Regions from separate parts of the Streptomyces sp. NPDC052773 genome, predicted to be linked through region 2. Evidence: riboswitches for the same ligand, from Rfam matches in the RefSeq annotation. Region 2 holds a riboswitch; each other region holds the start of a gene.
What was found. Region 2 has a riboswitch for thiamine pyrophosphate ahead of thiC (phosphomethylpyrimidine synthase ThiC). Riboswitches for the same ligand answer to the same signal wherever they lie in the genome.
Positions count from the first base shown of each region.

Region 1 (4,508 bases), on a different contig from region 2:
CGAGTCCATGATCAAGCGGGACCTGGGCATCAAGGACATGGGCACGCTGCTGCCCGGACACGGCGGCATCATGGACCGCCTCGACTCCCTGCTGCCCACCGCCCCGGTGGTGTGGCTGCTCCTCGTGGTCTTCGTTGGCAGCGGCTGACCGACCACCCTCCGGCAGCGCGAAGCCCCCGCCCTCGGGCGGGGGCTTTCCCACACCCCTGGGTCCGCTCGGTGAAAGGTGGCGGCCGAGACGGGCGGCCCGGGTCACCCATGTGGATCTGCGACACTGGTACCACCATGCCCAAGCCCGGAGAACTCACTTTCGTCGCCCCGCGCGGAGCCAAGACGCCGCCGCGGCATCTTGCCGATCTCTCGCCCGCGGAGCGCAAGGCCGCCGTCGCGGAGATCGGTGAGAAGCCGTTCCGTGCCAAGCAGCTCTCGCAGCACTACTTCGCGCGGTACGCGCACGACCCGGAGCAGTGGACCGACATCCCGGCCGGTTCGCGCGAGAAGCTGCGCGAGTCGCTGTTCCCGGAGCTGATGACCGTCGTACGGCATCTGTCGACGGACGAGGGCGCGACGCGCAAGACACTGTGGCGGCTGTTCGACGGCACGCTGGTGGAGTCGGTGCTGATGCGTTACCCGGACCGGGTGACCATGTGCATCAGCTCGCAGGCCGGGTGCGGGATGAACTGCCCCTTCTGCGCCACCGGGCAGGCGGGGCTCGACCGGAACCTGTCGACCGCCGAGATCGTGCACCAGATCGTGGACGGCATGCGCGCGCTGCGCGACGGCGAGGTGCCCGGCGGGCCCGCGCGGCTGTCGAACATCGTCTTCATGGGGATGGGCGAGCCGCTCGCCAACTACAAGCGGGTCGTCGGCGCCATCCGCGCCCTCACCGACCCCGCCCCCGACGGGCTGGGGCTGTCGCAGCGCGGCATCACCGTGTCGACGGTGGGCCTCGTCCCCGCCATCCACCGGTTCGCCGACGAGGGCTTCAAGTGCCGCCTCGCGATCTCGCTGCACGCGCCCGACGACGAGCTGCGCGACACCCTGGTCCCGGTGAACACCCGGTGGAAGGTGCGCGAGGTGCTGGACGCCGGGTTCGAGTACGCGGAGAAGTCGGGGCGCCGGCTGTCCATCGAGTACGCGCTGATCCGGGACATCAACGACCAGGCCTGGCGGGGCGACCGGCTGGGCCGGCTGCTCAAGGGCAGGCCCGTGCACGTCAACCTCATCCCGCTGAACCCGACGCCCGGGTCGAAGTGGACCGCCTCTCGGCCCGAGGACGAGAAGGCGTTCGTGGAGGCCATCGCCGCGCATGGTGTGCCGGTGACGATCCGGGACACCCGTGGTCAGGAGATCGACGGGGCGTGTGGTCAGCTCGCCGCCACCGAACGGTAGTCTGACGGGCGTAAGTACATCTGCATATTCCGACAGGGGAGCGCCACAGCGCTGAGAGTGCGGCACCCGGCCGCAGACCCTCCGAACCTGGCCCAGGTCATTCTGGGTAGGGAGATCGGTCATCACTCGAGCTGTTGCGCCCTGCCCGGGAGCCCCCGGATTTTCCCCGGAGGTCCCGGGCAGGGCCGCGTCTCTTCCTGGTCACTCCAGGAGGAATCCAGTGAGCATCACCAAGAAGGCCACGATCATGGCCGTCGGGCTCGGCCTGGTCACGCTGTCCGCGTGCGGGTCGTCCGACGGCGACCAGGCGTCCGGCGGCGGTTCCGGATCCAAGACCGTCACGCTGGTCAGCCACAACTCGTGGGCCGTCTCGAAGGACGTCCTCGCCGCCTTCGAGAAGAAGTCCGGCTACAAGGTCAAGGTGCTGGAGGACGGCGACGCCGGGCAGGCCGTCAACAAGGCGATCCTGACCAAGGACAACCCGCAGGGCGACGTCTTCTTCGGCGTCGACAACACCCTGCTCTCCCGCGCCCTCGACAACGGCCTCTTCCAGCCGTACGAGCCGAAGGGCTCCGACCGGATCCTGCCCGAGTACCGCGCCGACGAGGCGAAGCACCGGGTCACGCCCGTCGACACCGGCGACATCTGCGTCAACTACGACAAGGCGTACTTCGCCGAGAAGAAGCTGACCCCGCCGGACTCCTTCGACGACCTGGTCAAGCCGCAGTACAAGAACCTGCTGGTCACCGAGAACCCCGCCACCTCCTCGCCGGGCCTCGGCTTCCTGCTCGGCACCGCCGCGAAGTACGGCGATGGGGGCACCTCCCGCTCGAGCGAAGCCGAGAGTGGGGGAGGCTGGCAGGACTACTGGAAGAAGCTGAAGGCCAACGGCGTGAAGGTCGTCGACGGCTGGGAGCAGGCGTACAACGAGGAGTTCTCCGGCTCCGCCGGCGGGAAGAAGGCCAAGGCCGACCGGCCGCTCGTCGTGTCGTACGCCTCCTCGCCGCCCGCCGAGGTCATCTACGCCGACCCGAAGCCGAAGACCGCCCCGACCGGGGTCGCCGAGGGCACCTGCTTCCGGCAGGTCGAGTACGCGGGGCTGCTGAGCAACGCCGGGAACCCCGAGGGCGGCAAGGCGCTCCTGGACTTCCTGATCGGCAAGGAGTTCCAGGACGACATGCCGCTGAACATGTTCGTCTACCCGGTGCGGGAGGGCGCCCAGGTGCCCGAGGAGTTCGTGAAGTACGGCCCGCAGGCCGAGGACCCCGAGACCATGGACCCGGCGAAGATCGCCGACAACCGTGACGACTGGGTCAAGTCGTGGACCTCGCTCGTACTGAAGTAACCCCCCGCGAGGGCGGCGCGAAGAGCGCGGCGGCGCGGCTCGGGCTCATGGCCCTGCCCGTCGCGTTCTTCGCCGCATTCTTCGCCTGGCCCGTCGCCGCGATCGTCGCCCGCGGCCTCGTCGTCGACGGGTCCTGGCAGCTCGGGCGGCTCGCGGAGGTGCCCGCCGACCCCGCCGTCCGGCACGTCCTGTGGTTCACCACCTGGCAGGCGCTCGCCTCCACCGCGCTCACCCTGCTGCTCGCGCTGCCCGCCGCGTATGTCTTCGCCCGCCTCGACTTCCCCGGCAAGCAGTTGCTGCGCGCGGTGGTGACCGTGCCGTTCGTGCTGCCCACGGTCGTGGCCGGTACGGCGTTCCTGGCGCTGCTCGGGCGCGGCGGACTGCTGGACGAGCTATGGGGCGTACGGCTGGACACCACCGTGTGGGCGATCCTGCTCGCGCACGTCTTCTTCAACTACGCGGTCGTCGTCCGCACGGTCGGCGGGCTGTGGGCGCAGCTCGACCCGCGGCAGGAGGAGGCCGCGCGGATGCTCGGCGCGTCCCCGTTCACCGCCTGGCGGACGGTCACGCTCCCGGCGCTCGCGCCCGCCGTGGCCGCCGCCGCGCTGATGGTGTTCCTGTTCACCTTCACCTCCTTCGGCGTGGTGCAGATCCTCGGCGGGCCCGAGTTCTCCACCCTCGAAGTGGAGATCTACCGGCAGACGTCCGAGATCTTCGACCTGTCCACGGCCGCGGTGCTCACCCTCGTCCAGTTCGCGGCGGTCGGCGCGATCCTCGCCGTGCACGCCTGGACGGTACGGCGCCGGGAGACCGCGCTGCGGCTGGTCGACGCGGCGGTGACCGCGCGCCGGCCGCGCGGGGCCGGGCAGTGGGCGCTGGTGGCCGGGGTCCTCGTCACGATCGCCCTGCTGCTGGTGCTGCCGCTGGCGGTGCTGGTGCAGCGCTCCCTCGACGCGCCCGGGCTGCGGTACTACGAGGCGCTGACCCGGGCGGACGGCGGCACCTTCCTCGTCCCGCCGATCGAGGCCATCGGCAACTCCCTTCGGTACGCCCTCGCCGCGACCGCCATCGCCGTCGTGATCGGCGGGCTCGCGGCGGCGGCGCTCACCCGGCGGGACGCCGGGCGGTTCGTGCGCGGATTCGACGCGCTGCTGATGCTGCCGCTGGGCGTGTCCGCGGTGACCGTCGGCTTCGGCTTCCTGATCGCGCTCGACGAGCCGCCGCTGGACCTGCGGGCCTCGTGGATCCTGGTGCCGCTCGCGCAGGCGCTGGTCGGGGTGCCCTTCGTGGTGCGGACGATGCTGCCGGTGCTGCGGGCCGTGGACGTGCGGCTGCGGGAGGCGGCGGCGGTGCTCGGGGCGTCGCCGTGGCGGGTGTGGCGGGAGGTCGATCTGCCGATGGTGCGGCGGGCGCTGCTGGTCGCGGCCGGGTTCGCGTTCGCCGTGTCCCTCGGGGAGTTCGGGGCGACCGTGTTCATCGCGCGGCCCGACAACCCCACCCTGCCGGTCGCCGTGGCCCGGCTGCTCGGGCGGCCCGGCGACCTCAACTACGGGCAGGCGATGGCCCTGTCGACGATTCTGATGGTGGTGTGCGCGGTGGCGCTGCTGGTGCTGGAGCGGCTGCGGACCGACCGGACGGGGGAGTTCTGATGCTGCTGCGGACCGACCGGACGGGGGAGTTGTGATGCTGCTGCGGGTCGAGGGCGCGACGGTGCGGTTCGGCGGGCGGGCCGTGCTCGACGCGGTCGATCTCGCCGTCGCCGAGCACGAGG
Region 1 is NZ_JBITZX010000009.1:122,226-126,733, reverse strand. It holds gene ACIG0D_RS21150 (phosphatidate cytidylyltransferase) at 1-148, shown strand, start outside; gene rlmN (23S rRNA (adenine(2503)-C(2))-methyltransferase RlmN) at 286-1,392, shown strand; TPP riboswitch at 1,417-1,523, shown strand; gene ACIG0D_RS21140 (thiamine ABC transporter substrate binding subunit) at 1,613-2,737, shown strand; gene ACIG0D_RS21135 (ABC transporter permease) at 2,785-4,386, shown strand; gene ACIG0D_RS21130 (ABC transporter ATP-binding protein) at 4,421-4,508, shown strand, end outside.
Region 1: linked by a shared signal. The riboswitch ahead of ACIG0D_RS21140 (thiamine ABC transporter substrate binding subunit) and the one ahead of thiC (phosphomethylpyrimidine synthase ThiC) in region 2 are both predicted to bind thiamine pyrophosphate.

Region 2 (4,508 bases):
GATGTGCGGGTCTCCCCCGTGGAGCCCGACTCCCTGGGCGAGGTGCTGATCCGGCTTCAGGTGGGCGCTGATCAGGCCCTGTTCCGCTCCTCTTCGGCGCCGCTCGTCGCGTTCCTGGACCGCACCGACAAGCTGGTGCCCCTGGGACAGGAGGGCTCGCTCGCCGACTTCGACGCGCACCTCGACGAGGCGCTGGACCGCATCCTCGCGGAGGAGCAGAGCGCGGGTTGAGGCGGCGCGTACTTCGGGTGGAGTAACGCTTCTTCTTTGCTTTTAGGCGTACCGGCGTATCGACGTATCTGCGGCTCGGGAAGTCCGGTGTGGTCTCGGGCCCGGTGGGTTCGGCGGGCTCGGTGAGCCCGGGCTTGGCATGACCGGGCTTGGCGTGGCCGGGTGCCTGGTGGGCGTTGGGGAGCCGCGGGGCGTTGAGTGGCGGGGAGCCGTGGGCGGCGGGCTGAGCAGCTTGCCGCCCACGGGGCGCCATCGTCGGTCGCTGCCGTTTTCACCGCCCCGCTGCCGGTCTGCATGGCTCCGCTGCCGGGCGGCGCCGTCGTCAGCGCTTGCGGCGTCGTCCCCGGCCACCACTCCGCGGCGGCAGCGGTGTCCCGGCGCCGGCCGGCGCCGGTTCCGCCGCCGGGCGGTCCGCCGAGACCACGAGTGCGGCGAGGGCCGTGGTGACCGGCACCGACGCCACCAAGCCGATCGAGCCCACCAGGGTGCGCACGATCTCCTCCGCGACCAGTTCGCTGTTGGCGACCGTGCCCACGCTGCTCTGCGCGATCGAGAAGAGCAGCAGGAGCGGCAGCGCGGCGCCCGCGTAGGCGAGGACGAGGGTGTTGACGACGGAGGCGATGTGGTCGCGGCCGATCCGGATGGCCGCGCGGTACAGGCCGCGCCAGCCCATCGTCGGATTGGCGTCGTGCAGCTCCCAGACCGCCGAGGTCTGGGTGACCGTCACATCGTCCAGGACACCCAGGGAACCGATGATGACGCCGGCGAGCAGCAGACCGCTCATGTCGATCGACGGGTACAGCCCGTGGATCAGACCGGTGTTGTCGTCGGTGTCGCCGGTGAGCGCGGCCCAGCCGATGAACAGCGAGCCGAGGACGCCGATCAGCAGCAGCGAGATCAGCGTGCCGAGCACCGCCACCGATGTCCGGGCCGACAGTCCGTGACACAGGTAGAGGGCGGTCAGCATGATGGCGCTCGACCCGATCACCGCCACGAGCAGCGGGTTCGAGCCCTGCAGGATGGCCGGCAGGATGAAGAAGTTCAGCACGAGGAAGCTGATGGCCAGCGCGATCAGCGCCATGACGCCCCGCATCCGCCCGACAGCCACGACGGCGAGCGCGAAGAGGCCGGCGAGCAGGCCCATCGGCAGCCTGCGGTTCACGTCGGTGACCGAGTACTGGAGGTCCCTGGGGGCGGAGGGCTCGTAGGCGACGATCACCTTCTGGCCCTGCTCCAGCTGCCGTGACTGGTCCGGCTGGACGATCTCGTTGAAGGTACGGCCCTTGTCCTTGCCGGTGTCGACGCGGATGGTCGCCTTCTTGCAGGTGCCGTCGGCCTGCTGCTGGGCGGAGGAGCCCTCGGCGGTGGACGTGTCGCCGGTCGGGGGCGGGGCCGAGGCGTTGACCGAGCCGCAGTCCACCTTCTCGATCCTGGTGACCGTGGCGTGCTGGGTCTGCCGGTCGAAGCCGACCCCGGTCCGCTCGTGCGGCGGGGCGCCGCCGGGCCACAGCACGGCCAGCCCCACCACCACGGCCGCGGCGAACGGGATGAGCACCGCGCTGATCAGCTTGCGCAGATGCTGGGAGACGGGCGCGGCGGGGCCGTGAGTGTGCGAGTGCCCGTGGCCGCCATGCCCGCCACTGGGGCCAGAGCCGTCACCGGAGCCGGCGCCGCCACCATGCCCGTGGCCGTGGCCGCCACCGGAGCCACCGTGCCCGTGGCCGGGCTCACCACCTTGCCCGTGCCCGCGCCCGTGCGACCGTCCGTGCCGCGAACCCGGCCCGCGCCCAGCGTCGTTACCGGCTCCGCCACCATCACCGGCTCCGGGACCGTCTCCGTATCCACCCCCGGATCCATCCCCGAAGCCGCCTCCGAAACTGCCGCGGAAGCCGCCTCCGGAATCACCTCCGGGGCCGCTTCCGGGACCGGCGCCACGCGGGGGCTCGGGCGGTGGGAACGGGGGATGCTGCGTCGTGGTCACCGACCGATCATCGCAAGAACGAACGGGGCCCCCTGTTCACCGCGCCCGAATTGACGCTAGCGTGGAGCCACCTTTGTACACGCGGGAGCTCGGAGCACCGGGCTGAGAGGGCGCTGACCTCCGTCCCAGCGATGTTTCACATGAAACATCACCGACCACGAGTGATGTTTCACACGAGACGTCGGCAGACGGATACCGCTGCGTCGACCGCCGAACCTGTTACCGGGTAATGCCGGCGTAGGGAGTAGGTCTCATGACCATCAAGGACGCGCGCACGCCTGCCTCCACGCAGAACGCCTCCGTCGCGACGGAGACGTCGACCGACGGGGAGGCCGGGAAGTCCATCGGCTGGCACAAGGCGTACGTCGAGGGCACCCGCCCCGACCTGCGAGTGCCGGTCCGCCAGGTGCACCTCACCAACGGGCGGTCGGTCACGTTGTACGACACATCCGGCCCGTACACCGATCCGCACGTCGAAACCGACGTCCGCAGGGGGCTGCCACCGCTGCGGGAAAACTGGATCATCGCCCGCGGCGACACCGAGGAGTACGCGGGCCGTCCCGTCCGTCCCGAGGACGACGGAATCAAGCACACCTCGCCGCGTGGCGGCCTGCGCAACCTCGACGCGGTCTTCCCCGGACGACCGCGCCAGCCGCGCCGGGGCCGTGGCGGTCAGGCGGTGACGCAGCTGGCGTATGCGCGCCGCGGCGAGATCACACCGGAGATGGAGTTCGTGGCCATCCGGGAGAACGTTTCTCCCGAGGTGGTGCGCGAGGAGATCGCGGCGGGCCGAGCCGTGCTGCCGGCCAACGTCAACCACCCGGAGATCGAGCCGATGATCATCGGCAAGCGGTTCCTGGTGAAGGTCAACGCCAACATCGGCAACTCCGCGGTGACGTCCTCCATCGAGGAGGAGGTCGAGAAGATGACCTGGGCGACCCGCTGGGGCGCCGACACGGTCATGGACCTGTCCACGGGCCGCAACATCCACACCACCCGTGAGTGGGTGCTGCGCAACTCCCCCGTCCCCATCGGCACCGTGCCGCTCTACCAGGCCCTGGAGAAGGTCGACGGCAAGGCCGAGGAACTGACCTGGGAGATCTACAAGGACACGGTCATCGAGCAGGCCGAGCAGGGCGTGGACTACATGACGGTCCACGCGGGCGTGCGCCTGGCGTACGTCCCGCTCACCGCGAACCGCAAGACCGGCATCGTCTCCCGCGGCGGCTCGATCATGGCGGCGTGGTGCCTGGCGCACCACAAGGAGTCGTTCCTCTACGAGAACTTCGAGGAGCTCTGCGAGATCCTCGCCGCCTACGACGTCACCTACTCGCTCGGTGACGGCCTGCGGCCCGGGTCGATCGCGGACGCCAACGACGAGGCGCAGTTCGCCGAGTTGAAGACGCTCGGGGAACTCAACCGGATCGCGAAGCGTTTCAACGTGCAGACGATGATCGAGGGCCCCGGTCACGTCCCGATGCACAAGATCAAGGAGAACATCGACCTTCAGCAGGAGATCTGTGATGAAGCTCCGTTCTATACGCTCGGCCCGCTGACGACGGACATCGCGCCGGCGTACGACCACATCACCTCCGGCATCGGTGCCGCGATGATCGCCTGGTGGGGCACGGCCATGCTCTGCTATGTCACGCCCAAGGAGCACCTGGGGCTGCCCAACCGTGACGACGTCAAGACCGGCGTCATCACCTACAAGATCGCTGCCCACGCGGCCGACCTCGCCAAGGGCCACCCCGGTGCGCAGGAGTGGGACGACGCGCTGTCCGACGCGCGCTTCGAGTTCCGCTGGGAGGACCAGTTCAACCTGGCCCTCGACCCCGACACGGCTCGTGAGTTCCACGACGAGACCCTGCCGGCCGAGCCCGCCAAGACGGCGCACTTCTGCTCGATGTGCGGGCCGAAGTTCTGCTCGATGAAGATCTCCCAGGACATCCGCCGTGAACACGGCGGCAGCCAGGCGGAGATCGAGCAGGGCATGGCCCAGAAGTCGAAGGAGTTCGCCGCGGCGGGCAACCGGGTGTATCTGCCGATCGCGGACTGACCGGGCCGACCGGACGGCCCGGACCGACCGGACCGACCCGGCCCCGGCGGCACGGACTGACCGGACGGATGGTCCGCCGGCAGGGCAGGGCACCGTCTCCGGCTTGCGCTCCCCCGTCCACGTGGGGGCGCGCAAGCCGGCGGTCACTCCGGATGGTGATCCGGGCCGCCGAAGTCCGGACTCGTGTAGTCCGGGCTGGAGAAGCGGGGCCGGTGCCCGGCGGACCGGCCGTCGCCG
Region 2 is NZ_JBITZX010000007.1:159,778-164,285, reverse strand. It holds gene ACIG0D_RS18060 (SsgA family sporulation/cell division regulator) at 1-231, shown strand, start outside; gene ACIG0D_RS18055 (YibE/F family protein) at 554-2,212, opposite strand; TPP riboswitch at 2,284-2,473, shown strand; gene thiC (phosphomethylpyrimidine synthase ThiC) at 2,466-4,271, shown strand; gene ACIG0D_RS18045 (hypothetical protein) at 4,415-4,508, opposite strand, start outside.

Region 3 (4,508 bases), on a different contig from region 2:
CAGGGTGCGCTCGTCGGCGATGACCTCCAGCTTGATCAGGTCCGTGCCCAGCGCCTCCCGCGCCAGCCGCGCGGTGAGCACCGCCTCGCCGGCGGTGAAGCAGCCCGCGGTGTTCGGCAGCACCCGGATGCCCAGCTTGTCCAGCACGGACAGCACCGAGCCGTGCACGTCGGGGTTCACCCGCCGCATCGCGACCGTCGTCAGCTCGGTCCCGGACGCCACCAGGGCACGCTCCAGGACCTCCAGGCTGGGCGCGCCGCCGGTGCCCATGATCAGCCGGGACGTGAAGGTCGTACCACCGAGGACGAAGGGGTCGTCGGCCATGGGTCAGCCTCCTTGGACGGCGGTGAGGACTTCGACGCGGTCTCCGTCGGAGAGCGCGGTCGTCGCCCACTGTCCGCGCGGGACGACGGTTTCGTTGAGGGCGGCGGCCACGCCGGAGGGCGCCGCGGTGAGCGAGCGGACGACGGCGTCGAGCGCCGTGCCGGGCGCGACCTCGCGGGCCTCGCCGTTGACCGAGATGTTCATGCGGACTGCTCCGTGAGTGCGGGGTGCGAGGCATCGGGCCGCGTGAGCGCGGGCTGCTCCGCGGTCCCGGAGGTGAAACGCTTCGGCGTGAACGGGCGGGCCTCCTCGGGCAGTTCGCCGGTGGCCAGGGCGTGCGCCAGCGCGTCGCCGGTCACCGGGGTCAGCAGCACCCCGTTGCGGTAGTGGCCGGTGGCCAGCAGCAGCCCGTCCAGGTCGGTCGGGCCGAGCAGCGGCGCGTTGTCGGGGGAGCCGGGGCGCAGTCCCGCGCGGGTCTCCGTCAGCGGCAGCTCGGTGATGCCCGGCACCAGCTCGTGGGCGTCGCGCAGCAGCTCGTAGACGCCGCCCGCGGTCACGGTGGTGTCCCAGCCCAGCTCCTCGCTGGTCGCGCCGACCACCAGCTCGCCGTTCTCGCGCGGCACCAGGTAGACATGGCTGCCGCGGACCACGGCCCGCACGGTCCGGCTCAGGAACGGCGCGTACCGCGCGGGCACGGTCAGCCGCACCACCTGCCCCTTCACCGGCCGCACCGGCGGCACCACGGTGTCCGGGACGCCCGCCAGGCGCCCGCTGAGACTGCCGGCGGCGAGCACCACCTGCCCGGCGGCCAGCGCGGTGCCGTCCTCGGTGACCACGCCCGTGGCACGGTCCCGTACGACGGTGAGCCGCTCCGCGCGCACGCGGTGGAACACCACCCCGGAGCGCTCGCAGGCGGCGACCAGGGCGGCCGCGAGCCGCCGCGGGTCGATCTGGTGGTCGCCGTCGACCCGCAGGCCCCCGCGCACGCCGGGCGCGAGCATCGGCTCCAGGCGCCGGCACTCGCGCCCCGACAGCCACTCGGACTCGAGCCCCGACTCCCGTTGCAGGGTGTGCAGTTCGCGCAGGTGGGCGCGGTCGTCGGCGTCCAGGGCGACGGCGAGCGTGCCGCACCGGCGGTAGCCGAGGTCGTGCCCGGTGAGGTCGGTCAGCTCGGCCGCGAACTCCGGGTAGCGGCGCGCCGAGGCCAGGTTCAGGCCGAGCAGGGTCTCCTCGCCGTAGTGCAGTTCGGTGACGGCGGCGAGCATCCCGGCCGCCACCTGGGCGGCCCCGCCGCCCGGTTCGGGGTCCAGCACCGCCGTGGCGAATCCGCGCTGCGCGGCCCGCCAGGCCGTGACCAGACCGATGATCCCGCCCCCGACGACCAGAACGTCGGGGGCCGCTTCGGACGTGACGTCGGAGACGACGTCGGATGTGTCGGACGTACGCGACATGGGCGTCCAGCCCCTCCCTTCGCCGGCATGACCCGGATCAGGTTCGTACGGTCGGAGGCCGCCAGCCTCCCTCTCAGCCCGGTGCGTCCGGGCTCCCGCGAGTGCTTTACGTTGGCCACCCTAGCCCGACGCCGTATGTCTCAGTAAGGGAGCCTCCGCCCGTGGCCCGCCCGCCCCACCGATCCCTCGACGGTCTCGTCCTCGCTCCCGTCGCCGACCAGGCCCCCGGCCAGGTGGGCACCCGCACCCGGTTCCGCTACCACGAGCGGGACGGCGAGATCTGGGCCGACTACGAGGGCGGCGACATCGCGCGCGGGTATCTCGTCGGTACCCGGCGGGGCGACCGGCTGGACTTCCGGTACGTCCAGCTCAAGCACGACGGGACGACGTCCTGCGGGCACTGCGTGTCCCGGGTCGTGGAGCTGCCCGACGGGCGGGTGCGGCTGGAGGAGACCTGGGAGTGGGAGTCCCAGGAGGGCAGCGGGACCAGCGTTGTGGAGCAGGTCACGGCGCACGAGCGGTGACTGACGGAACGTCAGGTGTCTATGGTGACGTCTATGGTGATCAGGTGAGCGAGCAGACGCAGGAACGGGGCACGCGGGACCGGGAGGCGTCCGCACCGCGGCGGGTGGTCGTGGCGGGCGCCGGCATGGCCGGTGTGCAGACCGCGGTCGCCCTGCGGGAGCAGGGTTTCACCGGCACGGTGACGCTGATCGGCGCGGAGCCCCACCAGCCGTACGACCGGCCGCCGCTGTCCAAGGCCGTCCTGCTCGGCACGGCCGAGGGCTCCGCCTTCGACGTCGACTTCGAGGCGCTCGGCATCGAACTCCACCTCGGGCGCGAGGTGACGGGGGCGCGCCCCGCCGATCACGAGCTGGACACCGAGGCCGGGCCCGTGCCGTACGACGTGCTCGTCGTCGCCACGGGTGCCGAACCGATCCGGCTGCCGGGCGCCGAAGGGGTGCCGGGCGTGCATCTGCTGCGCACCCTGGACGACGCCGAACGGCTGCGGCCGGTGCTCGGCCGGCAGCACGACATCGTGGTCGTCGGCGCGGGCTGGATCGGCGCGGAGTTCGCCACGGCCGCGCGGGAGGCGGGCTGCGCGGTGACGGTCGTGGAGGCCGCGGACCGTCCCCTCGCGGGCGCGCTGCCCGCCGAGGTCGCGGCCCCGATGGCGGCCTGGTACGCCGACGCCGGCGCCGAACTGCGCACCCGCGCGCGTGTGGCGCGCGTCGAGCCCGGCGCGGTGGTCCTCGACGACGGGACACGGCTGCCCGCCGGGGCCGTCGTCGTCGGTATCGGCGCCCGCCCCGCCACCGCCTGGCTGACGGGCTCCGGCATCGAGCTGGGGGCCCAGGGGGAGGTCGTGGCGGACGCCCATCTGCGCACCTCCGCGCCGGACGTCTACGCCGTCGGCGACTGCGCGTCCTTCCCGTCCGCGCGGTACGGCGAGCGCCTGCTGGTCCACCACTGGGACAACGCCCTCCAAGGCCCCCGCACGGTCGCCGCGAACATCATCGGCGCCGCCACGGGCGAGGCCCCGGCGGTCTACGACCCGGTCCCGTACTTCTGGTCCGAGCAGTTCGGCCGCTTCGTCCAGTACGCCGGGCACCACGCGTCCGCCGACACCGTGCTGTGGCGCGGCGACCCCTCCGGCCCCGCCTGGACGGTCTGCTGGCTGCGCGAGCGGCGCCTGGTCGCGCTGCTGGCGGTCGGCCGTCCCCGCGACCTCGCCCAGGGCCGCCGCCTGATCGAGTCGGGCACGCCGATGCACCCGGAGCTGCTCACGGACCCGTCCCGGCCGCTGAAGTCGGCGACGGCGTAGAGCGGGGCGGCGGCGCGCGGGCGTGGTCCGAGGCGGTGGCGGGTCTGGTCCGAGGCGGTTGGCGGGCGTGGTCCGAGGCGGTTGGCGGGCGTGGTCCGAGGCGGTTGGCGGGCGTGGTCCGAGGCGGTTGGCGGGCGTGGTCCGAGAGGCGGTTGGCGGCGTGGTCCGAGGTGCCTGGCGGGCGTGGTCCGAGGTGCCTGGCGGGCCTCGTCCGAAGCGGTCGGTGGGCGCCGTCCGAAGCGGTCGGCGAACCTCGTCCGAGGGGATCGCGGGCGTTGCCCGAAGCGGGCCGCGGGCCTCGCCCGCAGCGACCGGCGGGCCTCGCCCGGGGCGTGGGCGGGCTCGCCGCCCACTCCGTCGGCCCTGCCGCGCCCGCCCTGGGTACCGACTGTCAGTCCGGGATGGCAGGCTTAGTGACGTGACCGAGATTGACGCAAAGATCGATGCTCTCGTCCCCGCCTGGCTCACCCTCCCCGACATCGCCGAAAAGCTCGGCGTCGAGGTGACGCGTGTGCGGCAGCTGGTCAAGGATGGCCAGCTCATCGCCGTACGCCGTGGTGAGAACCGCGCGCTGCACGTCCCCGCCGCCTTCATCGACGGGGACAAGGTCGTCAAGGGCCTGTCCGGGACCCTGACGCTCCTGCGGGACGACGGCTTCACGGACGAAGAGATGCTGGAGTGGCTCTTCACCCCCGACGACAGCCTGCCCGGCACCCCCGCGCAGGCTCTCAGCGAGAATCGCGGCACGGAGGTGAAGCGCCGGGCCCAGGCGCTCGCCGTCTGATCTGAGCACACCGAACACGCAAGTCCGAACAACCGTCCGGAGTACGGGCCGCGGCGCGCACGGGGCCACGGCCGTGGTTCACTGCGCCCGCGGCAGCCCGGCCGCGGCCCGTACGCCACCGACA
Region 3 is NZ_JBITZX010000020.1:55,227-59,734, forward strand. It holds gene ACIG0D_RS32195 (thiazole synthase) at 1-324, opposite strand, end outside; gene thiS (sulfur carrier protein ThiS) at 328-528, opposite strand; gene thiO (glycine oxidase ThiO) at 525-1,775, opposite strand; TPP riboswitch at 1,773-1,884, opposite strand; gene ACIG0D_RS32210 (hypothetical protein) at 1,937-2,299, shown strand; gene ACIG0D_RS32215 (NAD(P)/FAD-dependent oxidoreductase) at 2,344-3,600, shown strand; gene ACIG0D_RS32220 (Rv2175c family DNA-binding protein) at 4,019-4,384, shown strand.
Region 3: linked by a shared signal. The riboswitch ahead of thiO (glycine oxidase ThiO) and the one ahead of thiC (phosphomethylpyrimidine synthase ThiC) in region 2 are both predicted to bind thiamine pyrophosphate.